2 regions of the Halomonas sp. BLK-85 genome follow, and region 2 is predicted to be linked to the other one. Evidence: predicted binding sites of a transcription regulator. Region 2 holds the regulator's gene; the other holds the start of a gene.

Region 1 (7,560 bases), 1.3 Mb from region 2:
GCCGTACTTCCACGGCACTACCAGTCGCATAGGAGCACCGTTCTGATTGGGCATTCTTTCTCCGTACATACCTACCGCTAATATGGTCAAGGGATGCATAGCTTCATCGATTCTCAACGCCTCTCGGTAGGGCCACTCGATAATTGAACTACGCTGTCCGCGTAGGTTCTCGGGGTCAAGAATAGACTCAAACTCAATATACTTTGCACGTGATGTCAAGCCGTGATGCTTGAGCAGATCAGCTAAAGGAAAGCCCACCCAGGGGATGACCATTGACCATGCTTCAACACAACGCAGGCGATAAATTCGCTCTTCAAGCGTATAGCGGCTTAGTATATCTTCAAAATTCACTTCGGCCGTATTTTCAAACTGACCTTCTATACTGACGCGCCATGGGTCTGTTTTCAGCTTGTGGGCATACACTTCAGGATCACTCTTACGCACACCGAACTCGTAGAAATTGTTATACGTGGTTGCATCCTTTACTGAAGTGATGGACTCGCCTGCAGCGAAGTCCTTTTCATTGACACCTTGCTGAATCTTATCAGCAAACGTTTGCTGCCACGCACTAGCCCGTGCAGATAGCAGCATACCGGGTGCAAGGCTCAAAGCCGCCCCGAAGGTCGCGCCTTGACGAAGAAAACGCCGACGATTTTCAAAAACATGTTGAGGGGTAATTTCAGATGCCGCGACGGCCGGGTAGCGATAACGTTTCATAAGAGCCCTAGGGTCATGAGAATCCGTCGAAGGATTTAACAATAAATAAAATATTACTAATAAAAGAATATTCACTCTCTTACTGAATCTACTATAAAAATACAGGCAAATACTGACCTAGCTCAATATTTGGATTTTCTGAGTGTTTTGCTAGGTTGAATTTCAATCACAACTAAGACTTACTATAAGTAACGCTGGCTTGGGCTTAGCCAGTTATAGAGCTCTCACCTGAGAGTGATTGATGCAAGGGGGAAATCACATGAAAAAGACACTACCAGTAATGATTGCGGCGGCCGCCATGATTCCTGGTGGCATGGTAATGGCCGAAGATCTGCAAAGCTATAAGGACCGCTTTGAACCCTTACCCCATCTGCCACCCATACCGGCAGATAATTCAATGACGCCGGCGAAGATTGAGCTGGGCAACATGCTGTTTTTTGAACCGCGCATTTCATCCAGCGGTGTTATCAGCTGTGCCACCTGCCATAACCCGGCTCTGGGATGGGCTGACAGGATTCCGAGAGCAACTGGGCATGACGGACAGGTGGGCGAACGCAATACACCTACTGTTCTCAATAGCGCTTTTTTGGGTTCTCAATTCTGGGATGGGCGGGAACCAGATCTTGAAGGACAGGCGCTAGGCCCGATAGAAGCGGATGTTGAAATGGCCATGGACCTGGATGTCGCTCTGGAACGGCTGACTGAATTTGAAATTTATCGTGAAAAGTTTGCCGAAGCCTTTCCTGACGATGATGATCCGATCAGTGGCGAGAACCTGGCGTATTCCATGGCAGCTTTCGAACGTACGCTGAACACACCAAACTCTCCGTTTGACCTTTATCTCAGTGGTGATGAAAACGCCATCAGCCAACAGGCCAAAGATGGCATGGTTGCCTTTGTAGACAATGGCTGCGTCGCATGCCACCGCGGTCCTGCTCTGACAGACAGTCAGTTCCACGCCATTCAGGTGCCTGGCTCTGAGGACTTGGGACGCTATCTGGTAACAGGTGAAGAGAGCGACAAATACCGCTTCAGGACTCCCACTTTACGCAATGTCGCGGTTACCTATCCCTACATGAACAACGGCGCGACCGAAACGCTTGAAGAAGCTGTTGCTATCATGGGCGAGGAGATGCTGGGTCGTGAGTTCGAACAAGAGACTGTTGACGATATCACTGCCTTCTTGCACACCCTCACAGGTGAGATGCCAGAGTTCGAGATTCCGGCACTTCCCTGATATCACGACCTGAAATGACGCGTTATGAGACTGCTAGTGGTTCGCCGCTAGCAGTTTTTCGATCAGGGTCAGCTAGCGACAACCACTGAAATCATATACAAGGTGTAAGCAACAAATACCAGAAGCAGAAAGCCGCCTTCCCAACGATTGATAAGACGCGTGCGCCCTCGCCAGGAAAAAGCAAATAGCATCATCATCACTGTCATTACCAACATGACCAACCAATCACGGGTCAGGACCTCGCTGCCCGTCTCAATCGGCACGATAATACCCGCGAGGCCCACGACGCCCAGCGTATTGAACAGGTTCGATCCCACCACATTACCCAGCACCATTTCATGCTCTTTGCGACGTAACGCGCTGATTGAAGAAGCCAGCTCAGGAAGCGAGGTGCCGATTGCAACAACCGTCAGTCCAATAATCAGCTCGCTGACCCCAAACGCCACGGCAATATCAACGGCCCCCCATACCAACAGACGTGAACTGATAATCAACAGGGTCAGACCAACCAGCGTCCACATCAGTGCGTTACCGCGAGACATGGGCTGGTTTTCCAATGTCGCCGAGACTTCGTCAACAAACGCATCATCCTGGCTGCTACGGGAGTAAATGATACTGATGGTTATCAGCAACACCAGAACGGCGAGCAATAGCACCGCTTCCCAACGGGATACCCATCCATCCAGCAGCATCCACCCCGTCAAGAGGGTCACCGCAAGCAATACCGGCATTTCTCGACGTACCACACCAGAATCAACGGCCAAAGGCGCCAACAAAGCAACAGCACCCAGTACCAGCCCGATGTTGGCTATATTGGATCCATACGCATTACCGACTGCCAGACCCGGACTACCTTGGATAGCGGCCAACACTGACACCATCATTTCAGGTGCTGATGTTCCAAAACCGATCACCAACATCCCGATCAACAGCGGTGAAAGGCCCAACCAGCGCGACGTAGCAGCAGCACCATCAATAAATTTTTCCGCGCTCCAGATGAGAAGGACAAGTCCGAGGAGTACGGCAAGCACAGGCATTAACATTACATTTCCTTTATTCATTCCCGATATGCACAATAACGACAGCAGCCTTGGGTAGACCTTTAAAATAGTCAAGTAATTCGTCGCCTGCGCTTATATCGGGACATCAAGGCTCACTATCAGCTTATTGACAAGGCCGGTATATGAAAATACAGCAACGTTCAATGATGACGCGCCCTGAACTGGCCAAGGCACGTTTTCGAAAGCTTGCCGCCTCGGCGTCCTATGCCGACCTCTCACCGCCTGAAACCAGAACACAACGCAGGCGGTTAAGAGCGTGCCATGAGTGCGATTGGGTATCTGCCCTCCCCCCCCTGGAGTCAGGTGAAAAAGCCTGTTGCCCACGTTGTAAACATACGCTGGTCAAACGCCATCGTTACCCGGCACAACGCAGTATGGCTCTGGCCATTTCGGCGCTTGTAGCCCTTGTTCTTGCCGTGTCATTCCCGTTTGTACGCTTTAGCGTCAGTGGTATCGGCAATGAAATTGAACTTACCCAGACAGCCACCAGCCTGATCGGGTTTCACCAGCCTATTGTCGCTATTGCCGTTATCATGAGCATTGTCATTCTGCCGGCGCTCTATCTTTCCGGATTGATATGGCTGCAGATCAGTCTGCTGATTGGTCGTCATTTACCCTTCAGCAAAGACGTGGCAAGATCCTTGACGCATCTGACGCCCTGGCTAATGGCAGACGTTTTTATCGTCGGTGCACTGGTCAGTCTGATAAAGATTGCCGGCATTGCCCAGATATCCCTTGGCGCTTCTTTCTGGGCATTCTGTGCATTTGCCGTACTGCTACTGTTTACCATCCAGTCCGTTGATGCTGATTGGATGTGGTATTCCCTTGAAGATGGTGAGCCTCCTGCACCCAAAGGCACGCAGACCGGTAGAACGGCGGCTGGTCAGGGCGTGATAGGATGCGCCACCTGCGGATTGATTAACCGTCCGGATAAAAAGGTCGATAAGCCTCGTTGCAAGCGCTGTCATGAACGTCTGCATTCTCGCTATCCGCATAGCTTGCAGCGCACCTGGGCACTTCTTGCAGCGGCCATGGTCATGTATATTCCTGCTAACCTTTATCCCATCATGACGACCACCAGTCTGGGCAATGAGTCTCCTTCAACTATCATCGGAGGGGTCGTTGAGCTGATTCAGATGGGTTCATGGCCAATTGCGCTGGTGATTTTTATTGCGAGCGTGATCGTCCCTGTTGGCAAACTGGTTGCCCTGGTCTGGTTGTGTCTGGTGGCCAGCCATAGTAGTGAGCTGAATGCCCACAATCGCGCCGTCATTTATCGTATAACCGAGTTTATTGGCCGCTGGTCAATGATAGACGTCTTTGTCGTTGCCATACTGGTCGCATTGATTCGCGCGGGTTCATTGATGTCAATCACGCCAGGCCCGGCCGCACTGGCCTTCGGTAGTGTCGTCGTTCTGACAATGCTGGCCGCCATGATGTTCGACCCGCGCCTGATCTGGGATACTCCTTTACCACGCAGGCGTCACCGCACTTACGTCAACCAGGAACCTGTTGATGGATAATGAAACACGCAAAGAACCACACGAGGAAGAAGCGTTACATCATGCCAAAGCTTCTCCCCAGGCAAGGCTTTCCCCTATATGGATTATTCCCCTGATCGCCATTGCAATCGGGATCTGGCTGGTCTATGACAACTACAGCAGCCGCGGCACCCTGGTCACGCTGGCCATGGACAACGCCGACGGTATTGAAGCAGGCAGCACCCTGATCAGAAGCCGAAGCGTTGAGGTAGGTCGTGTCGAAAGTGTCCAGTTATCGGAGGACTTATCACATGCGGTCATCTCTGCCCGAATCAATCAGGAAGCCCAGGAAATGCTCAACGAAGGAAGCCGTTTCTGGGTTGTAAAACCGCGTATAGGCAGAGAGGGTATCAGCGGCCTGGGTACCGTGCTGTCAGGTGCCTACATCCAGCTGGAGCCTGGTAACTCAAGCGAGTTTAAGGATGAATTCAGTGTCAGCGATGTCCCCCCCGTCGCGCCTGCCGGCATTTCAGGCCTGTCGCTTAAGCTGGTCAGCCAATTGGGCAACTCACTGCGACCCGGTGACCCGGTCTCCTATCAAGGGTATACGGTCGGTCGTGTTGATGAAGTAGCGTTCAACCCGGAAGAGCGGACCATGCATCACACCATTTTTATCGAAGACCCTTATTCCAGTCTGGTAACAACGGGAACCCGTTTCTGGACGTCAAGCGGTGTCGATTTTCAGCTGGATGCTGACGGTGTACGACTGAATCTGGAATCACTGGAAGCCTTGCTCGGCGGCGGTGTGACCTTTGGTGTGCCAGAAGATATGCCCATGGGTCAAGAAGTTGATTCTGATGCCCGGTTTAATCTTTTTGCCGATGAAGACAGTGCTCGCCAAGGGACTTTTCGCCATTACCTGGAATATGTGCTCCTGATTGATGATACCGTTCGCGGTCTAAAAAAATCGGCGCCTGTTGAATTCCGCGGAGTCAGGGTGGGGACCGTCACCGCCGTTCCCTGGAATTTTACGGCATCGCAGCCAGAGACACGCACCAGCTTTGCTATCCCGGTATTGATCAGAATCGAGCCTCAACGGTTGGGCATTGAAGGAAGCAACATCGACCTTGACGAGTGGGGAGAACGTTTCGAACGAATGTTCTCGATGGGTTTGCGCGCTTCACTGAAAAGCGGCAACCTCCTCACTGGCGCCCTTTTTGTTGACTTGAACTTCCAGCGCGATCTGGCAGGTAGCTATACTCAGGAAACATTTTCCGAGCGCCGCGTGTTTCCCAGCGTGGCTGGCGAGTTTGCCCAGATCCAGGCACAGATAACGGCATTACTCGACAAACTGAACGGGCTTGAAGTGGAGCCATTGCTGGCCGGACTGGATCGCAACCTGCAGGCATCAGAAGCGGTGTTGAATGAGACGCAGCTATTGATCAGTGAAACCCGTGACGTATCCAACGCCATAGAACAAGTGCTGAATGACCCAGAAACACTGGCGATGGGCAGCAATATCAATGCCACGCTGGAAGAACTGCGTAACACGCTGCAAGGTATCTCGCCATCATCACCTGCCTATGAAGACTTGATCTCTACCACCCAGCGAATTGATCGGCTGGTGCGAGACCTGCAACCGTTGACGCGTACGCTGAATGAAAACCCTCGCGCCCTGCTGTTTGACAACCTGGACGCCACTGATCCTGTTCCACGGGCACCCCAATAAACAGAGAGACTTGATATGGCAAGGCGACTTGATTTGTTCATGGTGATGCTACTGTTGGCTCCTTTGCTTACGGCCTGTGCCAGTAGCGTTACACCTGCTGCACGCTACCTACTCCCATCCGTGCCTGCGGCCGGCATACCGGCAACACCGGTCGTTGATATTCAGGTAGACGTGCCTCAGCTGGCCCATTTTCTGGACGTCGATGGCATAGTACTCCAGCTGGATGATATAGAAATGCGCGAAGCCCGTGACCATCAATGGGGAGACACGCTGGATCGCCAGCTGGCGCGGAACCTCAGGAGCGCACTGGCGCTGTCCTTACCCGCTACACGCATAACACGTGCCAGCAACCCCTCCAGGGAAGTCTTGACGCTAAGCCTGGACATTGATGAATTCCAGGGCCGCTATGACGGTTATGCTGTTGCCAGTGGCCAATGGCAGTTGCGCAATGCCGATAACCAACTGCTGCACCTAGGCAGTTTTACGCAAAGCGCTGCCTTGGTTGATGACGGTTACCCGGCACTCGTCAGAGCTCTGGGCCAGGCCTGGAATGATGTAGCCGACGAAATCGCCCAGACACTGCAGAACAAGGGCTATGCCCGTTAGCCGGCGGTCAACTTAACTGTCACAATTCGCTGGGCACTGTCTCATCCGTGTCGCCGCATGGAAAGATGAGGACATTGCCATTTTCTATTTACAAGCCATTCAATTCATTCAGGAGTCGCTCGATGGCGTCATCGCAATTAATGGAAGAATACCGCCGCTGGCTGACCTTTCAACGCCAGGAACAGCTGAGTCGTGAACATCTAGGAATCGTGCAACGCCTTGAAGACGCCCGAGTATCAGCCTCTCAGGTTGTTAAGGCCTACCGCAGCATGGCAGAAAAAGCCGCCAAGGAAGGTGCCTGCTACCGAACCTTGTTTTTACGCACCACGCCAGAACAGCCGTCACTGGTGTGCGAAGGCTGGCTATTTGTTCGCCGAATGCTGAGTGAAGGACAGCAGACACGCATCCGCGCTACCCTGCTGGAAACCTTTACACTTGAAGATGGCATCATACCCGTGGGTGATAAACCTGCTAGAAAAATCACCCTGGAAATCTACGACTATCTGGATATCAACAAGGGAATGCATACCTCCGCCAGAGTTGACGCCCTTGAGTCGTCCCAGGACACTCAGTTCCTCACACTGCTGGATGCCGTCCGCGGCGATTTACGCCCCCACATGACATAAGCCTATCAATGACGCAAAGGCACCCCGTTATTTTTCTCATTCTGATGGTTGTCGTGGGACTTAATCTACGCCCGGCACTCTCATCGGTAGCGCCATTATTAAC
Region 2 (7,560 bases):
CCACCCGCAACGTTGAACAGCTGCACTGGGGCGGCGGTACGCCCACATTTCTGACCCTGAGCCAGATGAGCGACGTCATTGATCGTCTGGATGCGCGCTTTGGCCTGTCATCCTCGCCAAGCCGCGACTACGCCATCGAGATCGACCCCCGCGAGGCGGATGTATTCACCCTGCGCCACCTGCAATCACTCGGCTTCAACCGCATCAGCCTGGGCGTGCAGGACCTTGATCCTGTGGTACAGAAAGCCATCAACCGCGTCCAGCCTCGCGTGCTGACGGAAACCCTGATGGAGGAAGCCCACCGCCTTGGCTTTCGCTCGCTGAACCTTGATCTCATCTACGGCCTGCCACATCAGAGCCAGGCGGGGTTTGCCGATACCCTGCGCCAGGTGATAGATCTTAACCCGGCACGCCTATCGGTATTCAATTATGCCCACATGCCTCAACGCTTTGCACCGCAGCGGCGCATCAATGAAAGTGACCTGCCAAGCGCCGAAGAGAAGCTGGATATCCTGCATACCACCATTGATATGCTGACCAGCGCAGGCTATGTGCATATCGGTATGGATCACTTTGCCCGCCCCGATGACAGCCTGGCCGTGGCGCAACGTGAAGGCAGCCTGCAGCGCAACTTCCAGGGTTATTCAAGCCATGCCCAGTGTGACCTGGTAGGTCTGGGCGTATCAGCCATTTCGCGGGTCAATGATGTCTACGCCCAGAACCCGACGGACCTGGCAAGCTATGAGCAAGCGCTGGACAGTGGCCAGCTGGCCACGGTCAAGGGTTTACGCCTGAACACCGATGACCTGATTCGCCGGGACGTGATCGAACGCCTGATGTGCGATATGCAGATCGACCTGGCCGAGGTGAGCAAACGCTGGAACATTGATGCGCCGCGTTACTTTGCTACTACCCTGGCGCGTCTACAGGGCCCGCTGCACGATGGCCTGATGGAACAGGAAGGCGACCTGCTTCGCGCCACACCCATCGGTCGGTTGCTGATCCGTCACCTGGCCATGGCCTTTGACGCACATCTACCCGACGATACCACTCAGCGATATTCGCGGATTGTTTAGGCTTGTCGGCATGGGCTCTTGCTTTCATAATGAAAGCGCTATCTTTCCAAGGAGGAGCCCATGCCGGAACCCATGACCCGTCGGCGAGCCCGGCTCAATGAGGCGCGCTGCCAGACATGCAGTCTCAGCTCGCTATGCCTGCCCCTGGCCCTTGAGCTGGATGACATGAGCCAGTTTGATGCCATCATCCGTCGGCGTGCGCCGTTGAAAAAAGGCGAGCCCCTGTTTCGTCAGGGAGACCGCTTCACCAGCGTGTTTGCCGTGCGTTCCGGCAGCCTTAAACAGCTGACCACCGAAGGTGGCGGCACCGACCAGCTGACCAATTTCTATCTGCCCAGCGAACTGGCCGGGCTGGACGGGATTGATGAACAGCACTATCCGGGCAGCGTGGTCGCGCTGGAAACCACCACGGTCTGCGAGATCCCTTTTGACCGCCTGGAGTTGCTCGCGGCCGAATTGCCGGAATTGCGAGGTCAGCTGTACCGCAGCATGAGCAAGGAGCTGCGCGATGACCGGCGCATGATGCGACTGCTCTCGCGCAAGACCGCCGATCAGCGCCTGGCGACGTTCCTGATCACGCTGTCCGAGCGCTTCCGGCGCCGTGGCTATTCCCCCTACAGCTTCCGGCTTTCCATGTCTCGGGCAGATATCGGCAATTACCTGGGGCTTGCGGTGGAAACCGTCAGTCGCATACTCAGCCGTTTCCAGAACCAGGGGGTCGTCGCCGTTTCCGGCCGGGAAGTGAACATTCTCGATATGCCGCTGCTGCTGACCCTGGCCGAAGAAGACATCGAAGACGCCGGATAACCCTCAGGAACCGACCTCAAACGCCTGGATACGGTCGGCCATCAGGTCGGCCTGCTTGGCTTCAAGACCGGCAAAATCAAACAGTTGACGATCCGCCAGTTGGGACGGGGCAACATTGGTTACCGCCCTGAACATGCTTTCCAGCCGCCCGGGGTGCTTTTTATTCCACTCTGCCAGCATTTCCTTGACCACCTGGCGCTGCAGGTTGGGCTGCGAGCCACACAGATTGCAGGGAATGATCGGAAAGGCCATCTGACTGGCAAACTCGGCAATGTCCGCTTCCTTGCAGTAAGCAAGAGGGCGAATAACGATATTCTTGCCATCATCTGATAACAGCTTGGGTGGCATGGCTTTCAGGCTGCCACCAAAGAACATGTTAAGAAACAGGGTTTCCAGAATGTCTTCCCGATGATGCCCCAACGCCACCTTGTTGGCGCCAATCTGTTCGGCAAAGCCATACAGGGAACCGCGCCTCAGCCTCGAGCAAAGCGAACAGGTGGTCTTGCCTTCCGGGGTTTTCTCCTTGACCACCGAGTAGGTATCACGCTCCAGGATATGATAGTCCACCCCGAGTTTTTCCAGATATTCGGGCAGGACATGTTCAGGAAAACCCGGCTGCTTCTGATCCAGATTGACCGCGACCAGAGAAAAACTCACCGGCGCGTTACGCTGAAGGTTGCGCAGGATCTCCAGCATCGTGTAGCTGTCCTTACCGCCGGAAAGGCACACCATTACCTTGTCACCTTCCTCGATCATGCGGTAATCAATAATGGCATGACCGACACAGCGACGCAGACGCTTTTGCAGCTTGTCGAATTGGCGTTTCTGTCGCGCCTGCTCAGCGCTATGACGCGACGCTGTTTCGCTCGGAACAGGGTCGACTCGGTCAGCAGCGGCATTGACCGCTTGCGGTGAAGACATCATGGTTGGCATAGACAGGGCCCGGACAGTCGTGCTGCAGCATAAAATATTCAACGGCTATTTCAGGCCGCGTATTCTAGCAGCTATTCTGCTCATTGCCGACGGCCTGGAATGCCCCTTTCATCATGAATATTCAAGGTGATAACGGTGGGACAGGCGCTGCTTGAGATCCTTGACGATATGCAGGGCTTCACGCATCAGGTCACGTTCCAGCGAAGAAAGCTCCTGCACCACGACCCGGTCAGAGCGCTTGGTAACATTCGCTTCGCCCTCTTCCAGCTGCTGCTTCAGACGTAACTCGGTAAACAGGGCCAAGGCTTCCCCCAGGTCGTCGGCAAAGCGACGTTTCAGGCGGCCATCCTCGACCAGGGCATCCAGCCGGTCGAGCGTCGATGTGGCCAGTATCCCGCGTTCCAACGCCATGGTGCGTACCCCATGCACAATGGGAAAGATACCGCCTTTCTTGATATCGATTCCGTGTTGACGTTTCTTCAATGAACCAAACAGGGTCAACGGAGTAGAAAAGCGCAGCGTGGTGCGCGCGAAGTAGGAAAGCAGTAACTCATCCTTGGCCCCGGCTTCAAACAGGGTGCTGCGCACACGCTCCAGCAGCGCTGGATTACCGGCGACCGCATGGGCATCAAGCATGATGGCCAGCTTCATCAGACTGTCTCCGTCGCGCGCCTCAACCCAACGAGCAATCCGCTGCTGCCACTGGCTGACCGTACCCACCCACTCCGGGTTGGATACCATGATATTTCCCGGGCAGGGGGGGTATCCCAGCTTGATCAGGGTATCGGTCAGACGCTGCATGTCATCTTCCAGCCCCGGCCATTGAAGATGGTCCTCCAGAATCAGGCCATTATCCTGATCGGTTTTCAGGATCTGTTCACCGCGCCCTTCGCTGCCCATCACCATCAGGCAGCTATCAGCATTGAATTGAGGGTCAACGGTAAACTGCCATGCCTTGCTGATGATCCGCCCGTTCAATGCCGCCAACAGGTCCATGGCAAAACGCAACTTGACCCCTTGCGCCATCAATGCCTTGACCAGTTCAGGCGTGCGCTGGCTGGCCGCTGCCAGAGTCTCCAGGTCACTGGCCTGCTCGACCTGCAGGCTGACCACATAGCTGCGGCTGGAAAAGTAGCTGAGCACATCGGTCAACTCAACCACGCCCTTGACGGTCTCACGCTCAACCACCACCACCCGGGATACCTTGTGGCGCGTCATCAGCACCAGGGCTTCAAACAGGTATTGTTGCGGCGTGACCGTTACCAGAGAGAAATGGGCGATATCCACCACAGGGTTACTTTGCGCCCGCCCATCCATGACCAGAGCATTCAGCAGATCTGTCTTGGTGACCATGCCGGGTGCGCCCTCATGCATGACCAGAACGCTATCAGCATGCCGCTCGTTCAGCTGCCTGACCGCGTCAGTTATATCGGCATTGGCATCCATCATCACTGGCTCGCGCATGCATTCCTTGGCCTGGGCCAGCATGAAGCCTGCCATGGTCACTCCGCCTTCAGCGCGCTTTTCGGTCATCAGGCGCGCTTTGTGCGCCAGGGTCTGACGGAAAAAATCACTGAAATCAGGATAATCAGCACATAGCTGCTGAAAGAGTGCCTTGGGCAGCAGATAGCACAGGCACTCCTGTTCTGCGATAAAGCGGTAACGGCTTTTTCCATTCAGGATACTGATCGCACCAAACAGGTCGCCCGCCGTGTAGTGACCGATTCTGGACGTCGATGAAGGCAAGGTAGGATCAACTTCAGCCACTTCCCCCCTGTGAATCAGAAAAACATGCTCTCCCGTTTGTCCTGTTTCAAGAATGATCTCGTCACGATCGTAATACACCATATCCAGACTACGGCGCACCTCTTCGCGGCCCGTCTCGTCGAGCATGTTAAAGGGGGGTTGCGTCAGATCCACTTCGACCATGATGGTCACCTCATTGGTTGGCGTATTCAACGTCGTAACACTGCCAGGCAGTATGCATAGCGCGCTGATCGTCGCGGGTGTTAGCTGGTAAACCAGCATCAGCTGGCGCATCTCACTGCTGCAAAAAAACGACCGCTGACGCCACTATAAAGTATTGACTCAGTACTGCAGTATATCCAGACGATACGCGCAAACTGCCAGAAAGTGTCACTCGGCAGGCCCACCAGAGAATTCCCGAACAGCTACCCATAGTCCGACTGGAGACACCGGATCGCCCGAACAGCTTACAAAATAGCAACTCTCAGGCCTTCTAGACTATTGTCCCATAGCCTGCAGGATGCCTTTAAGATCTCTATAAAATTATCTATAAGCCAATAAAAACAATGACTTGAAAATAAAGCTTTATCGTATCATGAGCTTTGATACCAAAGTCTGGGATTTATTTTCATGCGATATTGCCCACTATGATGGCGAGTCATTCAGGGTCAACGCACGTTACACGTTATCTTCACATGGTATTGCGACCTGATTTTCCCGCTCACGACGACACTTCAAGAAAGATAAGGAAGGGTCAGCGTTTTCCGGAAAAACAGACATGTGGGATAACCACTTGAGTGACGCCCCAACGTGCGATTGCCCTGATGGGCCAAACGCTATGGGTTAACTTTCCAAACCTATAAATCACAAGTGGAGAGCAACACAATGGCAGATGATAAATCCAATGCTGCTGAATACTGGAAAGCGAACGTCCGTACCATTGTCGGATGTCTCGCTGTCTGGGCATTCGTTTCATATGGCTGCGCTATCCTGTTTCGTCCGCTTCTGGCGGGCATTCCGGTAGGGGGCACGGATCTTGGCTTCTGGTTCGCCCAGCAAGGTTCCATCCTTACTTTCATCGGGATCATCTTCTTTTATGCCTGGAAGATGAACAAGCTCGATGAAAAATTTGGCCTGGGGGAGTAAGCCAATATGAGTCAGTTTTTAATCAACCTTCTGTTTGTTGGGGCCTCCTTTGCGCTCTATATCGGTATTGCGATATGGGCGCGCGCAGGTTCGACAAAGGATTTCTATGTTGCCGGTGGCGGTGTTCACCCGATCACCAACGGTATGGCAACTGCGGCTGACTGGATGTCAGCGGCATCGTTTATTTCCATGGCCGGTCTGCTGGCCTCCGGCGGTTACGCCAACTCAACCTTCCTGATGGGTTGGACAGGCGGCTACGTCATCTTGGCCATGCTGCTGGCCCCTTACCTGCGAAAGTTCGGCAAGTTTACGGTACCCGACTTCATCGGCGACCGTTTCTACAGCCGTACCGCGCGTCTGGTAGCGGTTATCTGTCTGATTGTCGCATCCGTTACCTATGTTATCGGTCAGATGACCGGTGCCGGGGTTGCTTTCTCGCGTTTCCTTGAAGTCTCCAACACCTGGGGCATCTGGATAGCAGCACTGATCGTCTTCCTGTACGCCGTCTTCGGTGGCATGAAAGGCATAACCTACACCCAGGTGGCCCAGTACGTGGTACTGATCATTGCCTATACCATTCCAGCGGTGTTCATTTCGCTGCAGCTGACTGACACGGTCATTCCGGGCATTGGCATGTTCAGCACCCACACCGAGTCCGGCATTCCGATGCTGGAAAAGCTCAACCAGGTTATCAATGAGCTGGGCTTCCAGGACTACACGGCTGACGTGGATAACAAGCTCAACATGGTGCTGTTTACCCTGTCGCTGATGGTCGGTACTGCAGGTCTGCCCCACGTTATCATCCGCTTCTTCACCGTCCCGAAAGTGGCTGATGCACGCTGGTCCGCTGGCTGGGCACTGGTCTTCATCGCCCTGCTTTACCTGACAGCGCCTGCGGTTGGTTCCATGGCGCGCCTGAATCTGGCGACCACCGTCTATCCGGAAATGGCCGGCCAGGTAGAAGACTACGAATCCGCGGCTGAAAACGCCCTGGTTTATGAAGAGCGCCCAGGGTGGGTCCGCACCTGGGAAGAAACCGGCCTGATCACGTTCGAAGACAAGAACAACGACGGTCGCGTCCAGATCTACAACGAAAGCAATGAAGACTTTGCTGAAACGGCCGAAGAACGTGGCTGGAACGGCAACGAACTGTCGGTCAACAACGACATCCTGGTACTGGCTAACCCTGAAATTGCCAACCTGCCCCCCTGGGTGATCGGCCTGATTGCTGCAGGCGGTATTGCTGCTGCCCTCTCAACCGCAGCCGGGCTCTTGCTGGCGATTTCCTCTGCGATCAGCCATGACCTGATCAAGACCATGATCAACCCGAAGATTACCGAAAAAGGCGAGATGCTGGCAGCGCGTATTTCCATGGCCGGTGCCATCCTGCTCGCTACCTATCTGGGCCTGAACCCACCCGGGTTTGCGGCACAGACAGTGGCCCTGGCCTTCGGTATTGCCGGTGCATCACTCTTCCCGGCACTGATGATGGGTATCTTCTCCAAGCGCATCAACAACGTCGGTGCGGTTGCCGGCATGCTGACAGGCCTGATTGCCACCCTGCTGTACATCTTCACCTACCTGGGCTGGTTCTTCATTCCTGGCACCAACATGCTGCCCAACACACCGGATAACTGGATCCTCGGCATCTCGCCGCTGTCCTTCGGTGCGATCGGCGCCATGTGCAACTTCGCAGTGGCCTTTGTGGTGGCCAATGCGACCGCAGAACCGCCGCAGGAAATCCAGGACCTGGTGGAAAGCGTACGCTATCCGAAAGGTGCTGGCGGTGCAGTGGATCACTGATTCATAGAGTGATCCAGGCATCATCAACCCGAGCAGGATATCTGTAAGT

What was found. The regulator FNR, encoded in region 2, switches genes on or off when oxygen is low (the NO sensors DNR and NnrR bind a similar motif). The targets are predictions, from matches to a motif close to TTGATNTANATCAA.
Region 1: LL947_RS06065 (cytochrome-c peroxidase) is a predicted target of FNR. The motif match lies at 830-843, and genes of this name have one in related genera.

What each region holds. Positions count from the first base shown of each region.
Region 1 is NZ_CP087731.1:1,355,068-1,362,627, reverse strand. It holds gene msrP (protein-methionine-sulfoxide reductase catalytic subunit MsrP) at 1-717, opposite strand, end outside; gene LL947_RS06065 (cytochrome-c peroxidase) at 977-1,954, shown strand; gene LL947_RS06060 (calcium/sodium antiporter) at 2,023-2,997, opposite strand; gene LL947_RS06055 (PqiA/YebS family transporter subunit) at 3,159-4,538, shown strand; gene pqiB (intermembrane transport protein PqiB) at 4,531-6,225, shown strand; gene LL947_RS06045 (PqiC family protein) at 6,241-6,831, shown strand; gene LL947_RS06040 (hypothetical protein) at 6,954-7,457, shown strand; gene LL947_RS06035 (MFS transporter) at 7,466-7,560, shown strand, end outside.
Region 2 is NZ_CP087731.1:2,607,454-2,615,013, forward strand. It holds gene hemN (oxygen-independent coproporphyrinogen III oxidase) at 1-1,076, shown strand, start outside; gene fnr (fumarate/nitrate reduction transcriptional regulator Fnr) at 1,137-1,883, shown strand; gene ttcA (tRNA 2-thiocytidine(32) synthetase TtcA) at 1,887-2,816, opposite strand; gene LL947_RS11905 (DUF294 nucleotidyltransferase-like domain-containing protein) at 2,928-4,745, opposite strand; gene LL947_RS11910 (DUF4212 domain-containing protein) at 5,448-5,708, shown strand; gene LL947_RS11915 (sodium:solute symporter family protein) at 5,715-7,511, shown strand.